DNA from 3 places in the Paraoerskovia marina genome. Region 3 is predicted to be linked to each of the others. Evidence: predicted binding sites of a transcription regulator. Region 3 holds the regulator's gene; each other region holds the start of a gene.
What was found. Region 3 encodes Rex, which represses fermentation and respiration genes when NADH is low (regulators of the CRP and FNR family bind a similar motif). Its sites were predicted from a motif close to CTTGTGAANNNNTTCACAAG; they were not measured.

Region 1 (5,164 bases), 1.3 Mb from region 3:
CGGACGTTCGCGGTGACGTCCTCGCCGACCCGACCGTCGCCCCGCGTGACCCCGCGGACGAGGCGGCCCTTCTCGTACGTGAGCGCGATGGCGAGACCGTCGATCTTGACCTCGCACAGGTACTCGACCCGCGCGTCGTCGTCCATCTGCAGCTCACGGTGCACCCGCACCGCCCACGCCGCCAGGTCCTCGGTGGAGAACGCGTTGTCGAGCGAGAGCATCCGCTCGCGATGCTCGACGGGGGCGAACCCGGCGGCCACCTGCCCGCCCACCCGCTGGGTGGGAGACTCGGGCGTCGCGAGGCCCGGATGCGCTGTCTCGAGCTCCTCGAGCTCGCGCATGCGTGCGTCGTACGCCGCGTCGGACGACGTCGGTGCGTCGTCCTCGTAGTACGCCCGCTGGTCGGCCTCCACCTGAGCCACGAGCTCGGCCCAGCGACGCTGCGCCGACTGCTCGTCGAGCATCTGTGCGCCGTCCGTGCCGTCGGCGGGTTCCGGTGCGGGGTTCGTCGTCTCGCTCACGGACCCATCATCGCGCGACCGCCGGACATACGCCGCACGGTGTCCGCCGTCGAGGACCCGTCCGTGGGTACGCGAACGGCCCGACGACGCCGAAGGGGGGTGAACGTCGTCGGGCCGCGACGGGCGGCCGGGCCGCCCGTTTCCGCCGGGTGGGCGGAAGCTATCGCGTCACTTCTTCTTCGCCGGGGTCGGCTGCGCCTCCTCGGTCGTCGCGGCCGAACCCTTGCGGGCCTCGCGGACCGCCACCCGCGACGTCCCGTCGTACGCCGCGACGAGGATGTCTTTGATGTCCTCGAGCAGCGGGATGCGCGGGTTCGCCGGGGCGCACTGGTCCTCGAACGACCGCAGGGACAGCATGTCGAGGTTCGACTTGAACGCCTTCTCGTCGACACCCTGCTCGCGGAAGCTCGCCTCGATCCCCACCTTCGAGCGCAGCACCTCCACCGCCCGGGCGTAGGACTCGACCGCCTCGTCCGGCGTGGACGCTGGCAGGCCGAGGTGGCGGGCGATCTCCTGGTAGCGCTCCGGCGCGACGTACCGCTCGGCCTTGGGCCAGCTCGTGGCCTTCGCCGGGATCTCGCCGTTGTAGCGGATCACGTGCGGCAGAAGGACGGCGTTGGTCCGCCCGTGCACGAGGTTGTACGTCGACCCGACGGTGTGCGCCATGGCGTGCACCATCCCGAGCATCGCGTTGGCGAACGCCATCCCGGCGATCGTCGCGGCGTTGTGCATCTTCTCGCGGGCGAGCGTGGCGTCACCGCCGACCGTCACCGACGTCTCGATGTGCTCGAAGACCATCTTGATGGCCTGCAGGCACAGGCCGTCGGTGAAGTCGTTGGCGTAGACGGAGACGAACGCCTCGGTCGCGTGCGTCAGGGCGTCGAAGCCGGAGTCCGCGGCGAGCTTGGCCGGCATGGTCTGCGTCAGCACGGGGTCGATGATGGCCACCGACGGCGTGAGCGCGTAGTCCGCCAGCGGGTACTTGAAGCCGGTGGCCGGGTCGGAGATCACCGCGAACGGCGTCACCTCGGAGCCGGTGCCCGACGACGTCGGGATGCACACGAGCTGGGCACGGTCGCCGAGCGGCGGGAACTTGAAGGCGCGCTTGCGCACGTCGAAGAACTTCTCGCGGGTGTCGGCGAAGTCGATCTCGGGGTGCTCGTAGAGCAGCCACATGACCTTGGCGGCGTCCATGGGCGACCCGCCACCGACGGCCACGATCGTGTCGGGCTGGAAGTGGCGCATGGCCTCGGCGCCCTTGGTGACCGTCCCGACCGTCGGCTCCGGCTCGATGTCGTCGATGATCTGGATCGACACCTTCTCGGACCGTGCGGCCAGCTGCCGGAGCACCTTGTCGACGACGCCGATCTGGGTCATCACCGCGTCGGTGACGATCGTGACCTTGTGGACGTCGCGCATGTCCGAGAGGTACTTGATCGAGTTCGGCTCGAAGTAGGTCTTGCCGGGGACCTTGAACCACTGCATGTTGTTGTTGCGGCGCGCGACGCGCTTGACGTTGATGAGGTTCACCGCCGAGACGTTGTTGGAGACGGAGTTGCGTCCGTACGAGCCGCAGCCGAGCGTCAGCGACGGGATCAGGGCGTTGTAGATGTCGCCGATGCCGCCGAGCGCCGACGGCTGGTTCCACAGCACGCGGACGGCCTTGACGCGGTGGCCGAACTCCTCGACGAGCTCCTGGTCGCTCGTGTGGATGGCCGCGGAGTGACCCAGTCCGTCGAACTCGACCATCTGCTCGGCCAGGGTGATGCCCTCCTCGCGGGAGTGCGAGCGCAGCACCGCGAGCACCGGCGCCAGCTTTTCGCGCGACAGCGGCTCCTGCGGGCCGACGCCGTCGATCTCGGCCAGCAGCAGCGACGTCCCCTCGGGGACGGAGAACCCGGCCTGGGCGGCGATCCACTCGGCGGACTGCCCGACGACCGACGCGTTGAGCTTGGCGTCGCCGCAGTTGGAGCCGGTGGCCTCGACGCCGAAGATGAACTTCTCGAGGAGCGCCTTCTCGGCGGCGGTGGTCCGGTAGGCGTGCAGGCGCGCGAACCCGGCCATCGCCTCGTCGTAGATCGCGTCGTCCAGGATCGCGGCCTGCTCGGAGGCGCAGACCATGCCGTTGTCGAACGACTTCGAGATCACGAGGTCGTGCACGGCCCGGCCGACGTCGGCGGTCCGCTCGACCCAGGCCGGGACGTTGCCCGCGCCGACGCCGAGCGCCGGCTTGCCGGCCGAGTACGCGGCACGGACCATCGCGTTGCCGCCGGTCGCGAGGATGAGCGAGACGCCGTCGTGGTTCATCAGCGCGCCCGTGGCGTCGATCGAGGGGTGCTCGACCCACTGGATGCAGTCCACCGGAGCTCCGGCGGCGACGGCGGCGTCGCGGACGACACGCGCGGCGGCGACCGAGCACTCCTGGGCGGCCGGGTGGAAGGCGAAGACGATCGGGTTCCGGGTCTTGAGGGCGATCAGCGCCTTGAAGATCGCCGTCGAGGTGGGGTTCGTGACCGGCGTGATGCCCGCGACGACCCCGACGGGCTCCGCGATCTCGACGATGCCGTTGACCTCGTCGCGGCCGATGACGCCGACGGTCTTGAGGTTCGCCATGGAGTGGGGCACGTGCTCGCAGGCGAAGATGTTCTTGGTCGCCTTGTCCTCGAAGACTCCGCGCCGGGTCTCGGCGACGGCCTGGAGCGCGAGCGACCCGTGCTCGTGCAGTGCGGCGATCGACGCCTTGGTGACGATGTGGTCGATCTGCTCCTGCGTGAACGAGCCGTAGTCGGCGAGCGCCTTGAGCCCGTTCGCGACGAGGACGTCGATCTCCGTCCCGGCGACGGTCTCGGGTGTCTTGCTACGTGCGGCCATCTGTCGGTTCCCCTCCTACGCGGCGGCGGCCCGCCGTCCGGACGAACGGCTCGTGGGGCCAGCCGCTTCGCTATGTGAATACTTTCACGAGCGACACGAGAATGGCACCCTTCCGGGCTGTCACGTCGATCACATCGCCCCACATAGGGTGGTGCCATGCCCCTCGACGCCTCGTCCCCCGACCCTTACGCGTGGCTCGAGGAGGTGGACGGGCCCGCGGCCCTCGACTGGGTCGCCGCGCGCAACCGGGTCACGACGACGGACGTCGCCTCGACGTCGCGGTTCCGCGAGACGGAGCGCGCCGTCCGCGAGGTGCTCGACTCGGACGACAAGATCCCTGGGGTGTCGAAGATCGGCGACCTCTACTACAACTTCTGGCGCGACGCGGCCCACCCCCGCGGACTGTGGCGCCGCACCACGCTGGACTCGTACCGCACGGAACACCCCGACTGGGAGACCGTGCTCGACCTCGACGCGCTCAGCGAGGCGGAGGGCACCAGCTGGGTGTGGCACGGCGCGAGCATCCTGCGCCCCGACTGCGCTCGCGCCCTGGTCGCGCTCTCCCCCGGCGGGTCCGACGCCGACGTCACCCGCGAGTTCGACCTCGTCGACCTCCGGTTCGTACCGGCCGACGAGGGCGGGTTCGTCCGCGAGCAGGCCAAGGGGTCGTTGGGCTGGATCGACGAGGACCACGTCTTCGCAGCCACCGACCGCGGACCCGGCACGACGACGACGTCCGGCTACCCCCGGACCGTCGTGCGCTGGACGCGGGGCACGCCGTTCGCCGAGGCCGAGCTCGTCTACGCCGGCGACGAGGACGACCTCTCGGTGGGTGCCGGACACTCCCGCACGCCCGGCTTCGAACGGGACGTCGTCCACCGGGCCCGCACGTTCTACACGTCCGAGACCTACCTGCTGCGCGACGGCGACCTGACCATGATCGACGTCCCCCCGTCGGCCGAGGTCGGCTTCCACCGCGAGTGGCTGGTGATCGACCTGCGCGAGGACTGGACCGTCGGGGGCAGGACGTTCCCGGCAGGGTCGCTGCTCGACGTCGACCTCGAGACCTTCCTCGACGGCGGTCGCGAGCTGACCGCACTGTTCACCCCGGGCCCGACGACGTCGCTGGCCGGGGCGACGTGGACGCGCCACCACCTCGTCCTCACGACGCTCGACGACGTCAAGGACCGCCTGGAGGTCCTGACCCCGCCCCCGCCGGACGCGGCCGCCGGCACGCCGTGGACGCGCGCGCCGTTCGACGCCCTGCCCGCGCTCGGCACGGTCTCCGCCCGGGCGGTGGACCGCGAGGAGAGCGACGACGTCTGGCTCGTCACCACCGACTTCCTCACGCCCTCGACCCTGGCGACGGCCGCCGTCGGACCCGGCGGCGCCTCCGCTCCCGAACCGCTCAAGCAGAGCCCGGCCTACTTCGAGACCGACGGGCTCCTCAGCGAGCAGCACTTCGCGACGTCGGACGACGGCACCCGCGTGCCCTACTTCGTCGTCCGTCCGAGAGACCTCGTGCTCGACGGCACCGCGCCCACGCTCCTCTCCGGGTACGGCGGCTTCGAGATCTCCCAGCTGCCTGCGTACTCGGGGACCGTCGGTCGGGCCTGGCTCTCGCGCGGCGGCGTCCACGTCGTCGCCAACATCCGCGGTGGCGGCGAGTACGGGCCCGGCTGGCACCAGGCGGCGCTGCGCGAGAACAGGCACCGCGCGTTCGACGACTTCGCGGCCGTCGCGCGCGATCTCGCAGCCCGTCGGATCACGAG
Region 2 (5,164 bases), 980 kb from region 3:
GCCCTTGCGCGTGAGGATGCCGACGAGGGCACCGTCCCGGACGACGGGTGCGACGTGGACCCGTGCGGTGTGCAGCTGCTCGAACGCGCGACGGAGCCCGTCGGTGCCGTCGAGGTCGGCGGCGTCTACGACGACGCTTGCGTCCGACATCACCGCGTGGACCTGGGTGAAGCGGTCGACACCCTCGCAGTCGCCGCCGGTGACGATCCCGAGGACCTGCTCGTCCTCCACGACGACGGCGGCCCCGTGCGCCCGCTTGCCGAGCAGCGTCAGGGCCGTGTGCACGGTGTCGTGGGGGCCGACCGTCACCGCCGTGTCGACCACCGGGTCCTTGGCCTTGACCGAGGCGACGACGTCCGCGACCACGTCGGTCGGCACGTCCTGCGGGATGATCGCGATCCCGCCGCGTCGTGCCACGGTCTCTGCCATCCGACGCCCGGCGACCGCCGTCATGTTCGCGACGACGAGCGGGAGGGTGGTCCCCGTGCCGTCGTCCGTCGCGAGGTCGACGTCGAACCGTGAGGTGACCTCGGAGCGGGACGGAACCATGAACACGTCGCCGTAGGTGAGGTCCGTCGTGGGGTGCTGATCGGAGAGGAAGTGCATACCCTGAGTCTACGGTGGTGGTCTGTGACACTGCGCACATGCCACGGCGGTGTCACCATCGGGCCGGTCGACCGCCTATGGTGGTCCGGCTATGGAGAACGGAGCACCCATGTCGTCAAGTCGCGGGCCACTGCTGGCCGGCATCACGTCGCCGGAGGACGTACGACGCCTCTCGAGCGCCCAGACCGTCCGGCTGTCCCAGGAGATCCGGGACTTCCTCGTCGACTCGGTCTCACGGACCGGGGGACACCTGGGGCCCAACCTCGGCGTCGTCGAGATGACGGTCGCGATGCACCGTGTCTTCCGCTCGCCGACCGACACCTTCGTCTTCGACACGGGCCACCAGTCCTACGTGCACAAGCTGTTGACGGGGCGTCAGGACTTCTCCGAGCTGCGGTCCAAGGACGGGCTGTCGGGCTACCCGAGCCGGGCGGAGTCCGCGCACGACGTCGTCGAGAACTCTCACGCGTCGACCGCGCTGAGCTGGGCCGACGGGATCGCCAAGGCCAACGTCGTGCGTGGTCTGACGGACCGCCATGTCGTCGCCGTCATCGGCGACGGCGCGCTGACGGGCGGCATGGCCTGGGAGGCGCTGAACAACATCGCGGAGTCGCAGGACCGCAGGCTGGTCGTGGTGGTCAACGACAACGGCCGCTCCTACTCGCCCACGATCGGCGGCCTCGCGCACCACCTGGACACCCTGAGGGTCACCCAGGGGTACGAGGCCTTCCTCGGGTGGGGCAAGCGTGCCCTGACCCGTGGCGGCGCGCCCGGCCGCTTCGCCTACGACTGGCTGCACGGGCTCAAGAAGGGCCTCAAGGACGTCGTCGCCCCGCAGGGCATGTTCGAGGACCTCGGGATGAAGTACATCGGTCCTGTCGACGGGCACGACGTCGAGGCGATGGAGCGCGCGCTGCGCGCCGCACGCGCGTTCGGTGAGCCGGTGATCGTCCACGCGATCACCGAGAAGGGCCGCGGGTACAGCCCGGCGGAGCAGGACGTCGCGGACCGGTTCCACGCGGTCGGCAAGATCCACCCGGAGACCGGGCTGCCCGTGGCACCGTCGCGGTTCGGGTGGACGTCGGTCTTCGCCGACGAGATCGTCGAGATCGGGCGCGACCGCAAGGACGTCGTCGCGATCACTGCGGCGATGCTGCACCCCGTGGGCCTGGCTCCGTTCGCCCAGGAGTTCCCCGACCGCACGTTCGACGTCGGGATCGCCGAGCAGCACGCGGCTACCTCCGCGGCGGGAATGGCCTTCGCCGGCCTCCACCCGGTCGTTGCCGTGTACGCGACATTTCTTAACCGAGCCTTTGATCAGGTTTTGCTTGACGTTGCCCTTCACCGGGCGGGTGTGACGTTCGTCCTGGACCGCGCCGGAGTGACCGGGTCGGACGGGGCGAGCCACAACGGCATGTGGGACATGGCGATGCTCCGCATCGTCCCCGGTCTGCGTCTCGCCGCGCCCCGGGACGAGAAGACCCTGCGCACGGCGCTCCGCGAGGCCGTGGACGTCGACGACGCACCGACCGTGGTCCGCTACCCCAAGGGTGCGATCCCCGCGCCGATCGAGGCGGTCGACACGATCGACGGCGTCGACGTGCTCGCACGGCACACGGGCGACCCGGACGCGCCGCGCGTGCTCGTCGTGGGCGTGGGCTCGATGGTGCCCGTCGCCCTCGACGCGGCCTCGTCCCTGGCTCTGCACGGCGTTGCCGCGACGGTCGTCGCCCCGACGTGGGTGCTGCCGGTGCCGCCCGCCGTGGTCAAGCTCGTCCCGGAGCACGACGTCGTCGTCACCGTCGAGGACGGGCTCGTCGACGGCGGGGTGGGTGCGGCGATCGCCCAGAGGTCGGCGGAGGCCGGGGCGGGCTCGAGGTTCGTCCATGCCGGCATCGGACACGAGTTCCTCGACACCGCGGAGCGGTCGGAGATCCTCGACGCACAGCGGATGACGGCCGGTGACGTGGTGCGCGACGTCCTCGGCGCGCTCGGCCGAGCCTGACGCCGCGCGGTGTGATCCGCGTCTATCTCCGACATCACGGAATCTTGACGCGCCTTGTGAATACATTCACGATATCCTAAAGGGGCGACGACGGACCGTCCTCGCCGCACGGAGGAGACACGAATGACGAGCGTTTCGCAGGCTGCGCAGACCACCGGTGACGACGCACCTGTCGCTGCCTGGGCCGGATTCACTCCGGGCCCCTGGTGCGACCAGGTCGACGTCAGGAACTTCATCCAGGAGAACTACACGCCCTACGAGGGCGACGGGACCTTCCTCGCCGGCGCCACCGCCCGGACCACGGGTATCTGGGACCAGCTGAGCGCGATGTTCCCGGCCGAGCGCGAGAAGGGCGTCTACGACGTCTCCTACGACGTGCCCGCCGGCATCACCGCGCACGAGCCCGGCTACATCAACGAGGCCGCGGAGCTCATCGTCGGCCTGCAGACCGACGCCCCCCTGAAGCGCGCCATCATGCCGAACGGCGGATGGCGCATGGTCGAGGGCGCGCTCAACACCTACGGCTACCCGGTGGACCAGAACCTCAAGAAGGTCTTCACCGAGTACCGCAAGACGCACAACCAGGGTGTCTTCGATGTCTACCCGCCGAACGTCCGCGCCGCACGCAGCTCGCACATCATCACGGGGCTGCCCGACGCCTACGGCCGTGGCCGGATCATCGGTGACTACCGCCGCGTCGCGCTCTACGGGGTCGACCAGCTGGTCGCCGCGAAGAAGGTCGACAAGCTCACGCTCGAGACCCAGCCGTTCAGCGAGAAGATCGCCCGCGAGCGCGAGGAGCACTCGGAGCAGATCCGTGCGCTCGGCGAGCTCAAGGAGATGGCGGCCTCGTACGGCTACGACATCTCGGGCCCGGCGACCACCGCCCGTGAGGCCGTGCAGTGGCTCTACTTCGGCTTCCTCGCCGCGGTCAAGGAGCAGAACGGCGCCGCGATGTCGCTCGGGCGCACCTCGACCTTCCTCGACGTGTACATCGAGCGCGACCTCGCGGCCGGCGTCCTCACCGAGGAGCAGGCCCAGGAGATCATGGACGACTTCGTGATCAAGCTGCGCATCGTCCGGTTCCTGCGCACCCCCGAGTACGACGCGCTGTTCTCCGGCGACCCGACGTGGGTCACCGAGACGATCGGCGGCATGGGGGAGGACGGGCGCCCGCTCGTCACCAAGAACTCCTTCCGGATGCTCCAGACCCTCTACAACCTGGGCCCGGCACCCGAGCCGAACATGACCGTCTTCTGGACGGACAAGCTGCCGCAGGGATTCAAGGACTTCTGCTCGCAGGTCTCGATCGACACCTCCGCCGTCCAGTACGAGTCGGACGACGAGATCCGTGCGGCCTGGGGCGACGACGCGGCGATCGCGTGCTGCGTGTCACCGATGGCCGTCGGCAAGCAGATGCAGTTCTTCGGGGCGCGGGTCAACCTGGCCAAGACGCTCCTCTACGCCATCAACGGTGGTCGCGACGAGGTGTCGGGCAAGCAGGTCTCGCCGACCGTCGCGCCCGTCCCCGAGGGGCAGCCGCTGGACTACGACGACGTCCGTGCGCGCTTCGACAAGACGATGGACTGGCTCGCGGAGACCTATGTCGAGGCGCTCAACTGCATCCACTGGTCGCACGACAAGTACGCGTACGAGCGACTCGAGATGGCGCTGCACGACAAGGACGTGCTGCGCACCATGGCCTGCGGGATCGCCGGACTCTCCGTCGCGGCCGACTCGCTCTCCGCGATCCGGTACGCGAGCGTCACCCCGGTCTTCGACGACCGCGGCGTCGTCGTCGACTACGTCACCGAGGGTGACTACCCCGCCTACGGCAACGACGACGACCGCGCCGACTCGATCGCCGTCGAGCTCGTCGAGTCGTTCATGGAGAAAATCCGTCGGCACACGATGTACCGCGACGCGGTGCCCACGCAGTCCGTGCTGACGATCACCTCGAACGTCGTGTACGGCAAGGCGACGGGCAACACGCCCGACGGCCGTCGGGCCGGCGAGCCGTTCTCCCCGGGGGCCAACCCGATGAACGGCCGTGACACGCACGGCATGCTCGCCTCGGCGCTGTCGGTGGCCAAGCTGCCGTACGAGGAGTCCCAGGACGGGATCTCGCTCACGAACACGATCGTGCCCGCCGGGCTCGGCCGGACGCGCGAGGAGCAGATCACGAACCTCTCCGGCCTGCTCGACGCCTCGTTCGGCGGCGGTGGCTACCACATGAACGTCAACGTGCTGGTGCGCGAGACGCTCGAGGACGCCATGGCACACCCCGAGAAGTACCCGCAGCTCACGATCCGTGTCTCCGGGTACGCCGTGAACTTCGTCCGCCTCACCCGCGAGCAGCAGCTCGACGTGCTCTCGCGGACCTTCCACGGCACCGTCTGACATGACCTGCCAGGTCGAGACGACCGACCTCGAGGCCCCCACCCGCCGTCGTGCGGGTGCGGGGCTTCGGGGGCTGTCCACCTCAGAGGTTCCGCGTGCAGAGAAGTTCGCACTGATGCGGACCGGCGAGCTCGGGTCGATGCACTCGTGGGA
Region 3 (5,164 bases):
ACGTCGCGGTGAACAGGGCGTCGACGAACGCGGCGTGCCGGCCCGACTCGGTCGCGAACGGGGCCATCAGCAGCGCGGTGAAGACGGCGATCACGGCGCCGAACACCGTCACCGCGAGCCGGGCGGGGGACTGGCGCGCGGTGCGGTCGACGAACTCGCGCCACTCGAACAGGCGCGTGGACCAGCCGTGGGCCATCACTGCTCCTGTCCGCTGATCCGATGTCCTGCTCCAACTCTTCACAACTCTGCCACGAACGGCGCAGATCGGTGGTCAGGACGCCCACGTGGCGACCACCACGGTGGACGGCGGTGCATCGGCGTTACCGTGAGGGCATGGCTTCGTCGACGTCCTCACACCCCCCTGTCCAGGCTGGAGCACCGGGCAGCGCCTCGGGCGGCAGCCAGGTACAGGTGCTCTGGAGCCCCGACTTCCTGCAGTACGACTTCGGTCCCGGCCACCCGATGGCACCGACGCGTCTCGACCTCACCGTCGACCTCGTCCGCTCGCTCGGCATCACCGAGGCGGACGGCGTCGACGTCGTCGAGCCGGTCTCGGCCGACGACGCGACGATCGCGCGCGTGCACGACGTCGCGTACATCCAGGCCGTCAGGGCCGCCGCCGCGGGCGAGGAGCCGGACCTCTCCGTCGGGCTCGGGACGGTCGACGACCCGGTCTTCCCCGACATCCACGTCGCCGCGGCCCGGATCTTCGGCGCGTCCTGGGACGCGGCGGGTGCGGTCTGGTCGGGCCGTACCCAGCACGCCGTGAACGTCGCCGGAGGCATGCACCACGCGATGCCCGGGGCGGCGTCCGGGTTCTGCGTCTACAACGACGCCGTCGCCGCGATCCGTCGGCTGCTCGACGACGGAGCGGAGCGTGTGGCGTACGTCGACCTGGACGCCCATCACGGCGACGGGGTCGAGACGGCGTTCTGGAACGACCCGCGCGTCCTGACCGTCTCGGTGCACCAGAGCCCCGCGACGCTCTTCCCGGGCACCGGGTTCGCCACGGACACGGGCGGGCCGCAGGCGCCCGGCAGTGCGGTGAACATCGCGCTTCCGTCGCGCACCACCGGGGCGGAGTGGCTCCGGGCCGTCGACGCCGTCGTGCCGGAGGTGCTGCGCGCCTTCGAGCCGCAGGCGGTGGTGAGCCAGCACGGCTGCGACTCCCACTCGCTCGACCCCCTCTCGGACATGCGCGTCTCGGTGCGCGCCCAGGCGCAGGCGGCTCGGTGGATCCACGACCTGACGCACGAGCTCTGCGACGGCCGCTGGGTCGCGCTGGGCGGCGGCGGGTACGCGGTCGTCGAGGTCGTGCCGTTCGCGTGGGCGCACGTGCTGGGGATCGCGGCGCACCGGCCGATTCCCGACGGGACCCCCGTCCCGGACGCCTGGCGCGAGCGGGTCCGCGACCTTGCCGAGCTCGAACCGCCCGAGGTCTTCGAGGCCGCGGACGTCGAGTACGCGGCCTGGGACGACGGGTTCGACCCCGACCTCGGGATCGACCGGGCCATCCAGGCGACCCGCAAGGCCGCGTTCCCTCTGCTGGGGATCCACGACCCGTTCTGACGTGGATTTCCGGGGTGCCACTGCAGAGAGTAGGATGGCTGGTGGACTTCAATCGGTCGCGCATGCGTGACCGGGATCCACGAACCCGGTCAACATCCGACCGAACGCCGACGAGTATTGCGAGGAACCTATGGGCTCCGTCATCAAGAAGCGCCGTAAGCGCATGGCGAAGAAGAAGCACCGCAAGTTGCTTCGTAAGACGCGCCACCAGCGCCGCAACAAGAAGTAGCACTCGCTGCACGCATCGAGCCCGGCCCCGTCAGGGACCGGGCTCGTCGCCGTCTCGGGGGTTCTTTGCCGGTCGGCGCCTCAGCGCTGGACGGTGCGCTTGATCGACCGGGCCACGAGCGCCGCCGCCCAGACGGCACCGGCCCAGCTCAGCGTCGCGGCACCGCGACGCGCGGCACGGTTGCGGCGGCCGCGGAACTCGCGGACGGGCCAGCCGACCCGGGCCGCGTGCCGGCGCAGGCGTGCGTCCGGGTTGATCGCGCACGGGTTGCCGACGGTCTCCATCATCGAGACGTCGTTGAGCGAGTCGCCGTAGGCGGACGAGGCCGCGAGGTCGATACCCCGCTGCTCGGCCAGTGCCCGCACGCCGGCGGCCTTGGCCTTGCCGTGCATCATGTCGCCGACCATGCGGCCCGTGTAGACGCCGTCGACCGTCTCGGCGACCGACCCGAGAGCGCCGGTCCCGCCGAGGCGGCGGCTGATCAGCGTGCCGATCTCCGCGGGCGTCGCCGAGACCAGCCAGACCTCGTGCCCGGCCTCGATGTGCTCGTTGAGCAGACGTTGGGTGCCCGGGTAGATCCGCAGCTCCAGGACCTGGTCGTAGACCTCCTCGCCGATCGCGACGATCTCGGAGACCGTGTGCCCCGCGACGATCGACAGCGCGTGCGAGCGGACCGTGTCGATCTGCTTCTTGTTCTCGCCGAACGTCAGGTACCGCGCGTTGTGGACCACCAGGCGCAGCAGGTCGCGGATGCCGAAGAACTCCCTGCGGTACAGGGCATGCGCGAGGTGTGCGGCCGACGCCCCCCGGATGATCGTGTTGTCGATGTCGAAGAACGCGGCCACGACGCCGTCGTTCGCCCCGTCGTCGTCGGCGGTGGGGTTCTGGTCGAGGGGATCGGGGTCCTCCGGTCCAACGTCGTGCGGCATGGTCCCCACTCTAGTGGCGTAGAGCACTCGGTCGTCGAACAGGCGACTATCCTGGGAAGGTGACGGAGAATGCTGCCCGGGTCGTCCTCTACGGGCGAGACGGGTGTCATCTCTGCGAGGTCGCGCGCGACGTCGTCGCCGACGTGTGCGCGCGGACTGACACCCGGTGGGTCGAGACCGACGTGGACACGGACCCTGCGCTCGCCGACGAGCACGGGGAGTTCGTGCCGGTGGTCACCGTGGACGGTGTTCGTCGAGCCGTCTACACCGTGGACCCCGTTCGACTGGAGAAGGCCCTGCGTCGCGGACAGCCGGGCGGAACCGATGATCGTCGAGGAGTGACGCAGTGAGCCCCACCGGAAAGAACGCCGACCCCACCGGGAACCAGGTTCCCGCGGCGACCGTCGCGCGCCTGCCGACCTACCTGCGTGCTCTGCACCTGCTGATCGAGCGCGGGGTCGGGACGTCGTCGTCCTCCGGCCTCGCCGAGCTGTCCGGCGTGAGCTCGGCACAGCTGCGCAAGGACCTGTCCTTCCTCGGCTCCTTCGGCACCCGCGGGGTGGGGTACAACGTCGAGGCGCTCGCGGAGTCGATGAACCGGGTGCTCGGTCTCGCCACCGAGCACCGCGTGATGATCGTCGGGATGGGAAACCTGGGCCAGGCGCTCGCGGACTACCGCGGGTACGACTCGCGCGGCTTCAAGGTCGTGGCCCTGCTCGACAACAACGACGGGGTGATCGGCAAGGACGTCCGCGGGATCGTCGTCGAGGCGATGGCCGACATCGATGCCGTGGTCGAGCGCGAGCGGGTGTCGTTCGCGATCGTGGCGACCCCGGCGCGGTCGGCGCAGGACGCGGTGGACGCGATCGTCCAGGCCGGCGTCCGCGGGATCCTCTCCTTCGCCCCGATCTCGCTCCAGGTGCCCGACGACGTCGACGTGCAGGCGGTCGACGTGGGTTCCGAGCTGCAGATCCTTGCGTTCCACAAGCAGGCCCGTGAGATGGGAATGGCCTGACGGCCGGTCCGCAGGAGAGCGGAACCGTGGCCGTCAGGCCATGACCGGGGTGGTCGCCCGGGCGGGCGACCGTCCTCAGGAGGCGGTGATCGCCGAGACGTCGAGCGTGATCGTGATCTTGTCGCCGATGAGCACGCCGCCGGCCTCGAGCGGTGCGTTCCAGGTCAGCCCGAAGTCCTTGCGCGAGATCTTGGTCGAGGCCTCGAAGCCCACACGGGGGTTGCCGAACGGGTCGGTCGCGGCACCGGAGAACTCGGTCTCGAGGGTGACGGGCCGCGTCGTGCCGTTGATCGTCAGGTCGCCCTCGATGACGTAGTCGTCCCCGTCGGCGCGGACGGAGGTCGAGGTGAACGTCCAGGTCGGGTTCGACTCGGCGTCCCAGAAGTCGGCCGAGCGCAGGTGCCCGTCGCGGCCCTCGTCGCCGGTGCTGACCGACGCGGCGTCGAGCGTCGCGGTCACGCTCGACGACTCCAGGTCCTCGCCGACCGTGATGGTGCCGGCGCTGATCGCGATGCTTCCGCGGACCTTGGAGATCCCGGCGTGGCGGACGACGAACGCGGCCTGCGAGTGCGAGGCGTCGATGGCGTGGGTGCCGGCGGTGAGGCCGGTGGGCAGTGCGGTCATGGGGTGCTCCTTCGAGAAGTAGTTGAATGTTCAATCAAAGCGTACCGTGGGAACCCGAGGAAGTCACGGTCTATTCCCGCGGTCGCGAGACAGATCGCCTCGAGGCTGTGGACGGCCCGGGCGCAAGTGTTCGTAGCCTGATAGAAAATGTGTTCCGACCAAGGGGGAGCAGGGATGCCTGAAGAGACGACGGGTGAGCCGCGCTGGCTCGATGCGGACCAGCAGGTCCAGTGGCGCCGCTACATCGAGGGTGCCTCGCGGCTGAGCGAGGCCCTGGCCCGGTGGCACGACGAGCACCTGAGCGTCTCCCTCAGCGAGTACGAGGTCCTCGTCCGCCTCTCGGAGTCCCCGGGACACTCGATGCGGATGTCGCGCCTGGCCGACGGGCTCGCGTACTCGCGCAGCCGGGTCACGCACACGGTGCGGCGGCTCGAGGCGAAGGGATTCGTCGCCCGCTCCGAGGCGGAGGGCGACCGTCGTGGGATCGAATGCACGCTGACACCCAACGGGTTCGAGACCCTCGAGCAGGAGGCCCCGATCCACGTCGAGGGGGTCCGTCGGTACATGGTCGACGCCCTCGACGACGCCGAGCTCGAGAGCCTCGGCCGGGCGATGGCCTCCATCGCCCGGGCGTGCCGCGAGGACGAGTAGCGGGCCGCCGTCTGGGAGACTGGGCGCATGGTCACCACGACGGTCCACCTCATGCGTCACGGCGAGGTGCACAACCCAGACGGAATCCTCTACGGCCGTATCCCCGGCTACCATCTCTCGGAGCGTGGGCACGAGATGGCACGGCGC

Region 1: a site for Rex is predicted at 3,464-3,483, ahead of adhE (bifunctional acetaldehyde-CoA/alcohol dehydrogenase). Genes of this name have one in related genera too.
Region 2: a site for Rex is predicted at 2,665-2,684, ahead of pflB (formate C-acetyltransferase). Genes of this name have one in related genera too.

Annotation. Positions count from the first base shown of each region.
Region 1 is NZ_LT629776.1:1,420,243-1,425,406, reverse strand. Features, by position in the region: gene ligA (NAD-dependent DNA ligase LigA) at 1-464, opposite strand, end outside; gene adhE (bifunctional acetaldehyde-CoA/alcohol dehydrogenase) at 690-3,392, opposite strand; gene BLU20_RS06375 (prolyl oligopeptidase family serine peptidase) at 3,549-5,164, shown strand, end outside.
Region 2 is NZ_LT629776.1:1,771,464-1,776,627, forward strand. Features, by position in the region: gene BLU20_RS07900 (GuaB1 family IMP dehydrogenase-related protein) at 1-606, opposite strand, end outside; gene dxs (1-deoxy-D-xylulose-5-phosphate synthase) at 716-2,611, shown strand; gene pflB (formate C-acetyltransferase) at 2,735-5,011, shown strand; gene pflA (pyruvate formate-lyase-activating protein) at 5,013-5,164, shown strand, end outside.
Region 3 is NZ_LT629776.1:2,750,341-2,755,504, reverse strand. Features, by position in the region: gene BLU20_RS12560 (TrkH family potassium uptake protein) at 1-196, opposite strand, end outside; gene BLU20_RS12555 (acetoin utilization protein AcuC) at 334-1,569, shown strand; gene BLU20_RS12550 (30S ribosomal protein bS22) at 1,700-1,798, shown strand; gene BLU20_RS12545 (HAD family hydrolase) at 1,879-2,727, opposite strand; gene BLU20_RS12540 (glutaredoxin family protein) at 2,787-3,077, shown strand; gene BLU20_RS12535 (redox-sensing transcriptional repressor Rex) at 3,074-3,742, shown strand; gene BLU20_RS12530 (YceI family protein) at 3,818-4,366, opposite strand; gene BLU20_RS12525 (MarR family winged helix-turn-helix transcriptional regulator) at 4,541-5,017, shown strand; gene BLU20_RS12520 (histidine phosphatase family protein) at 5,045-5,164, shown strand, end outside.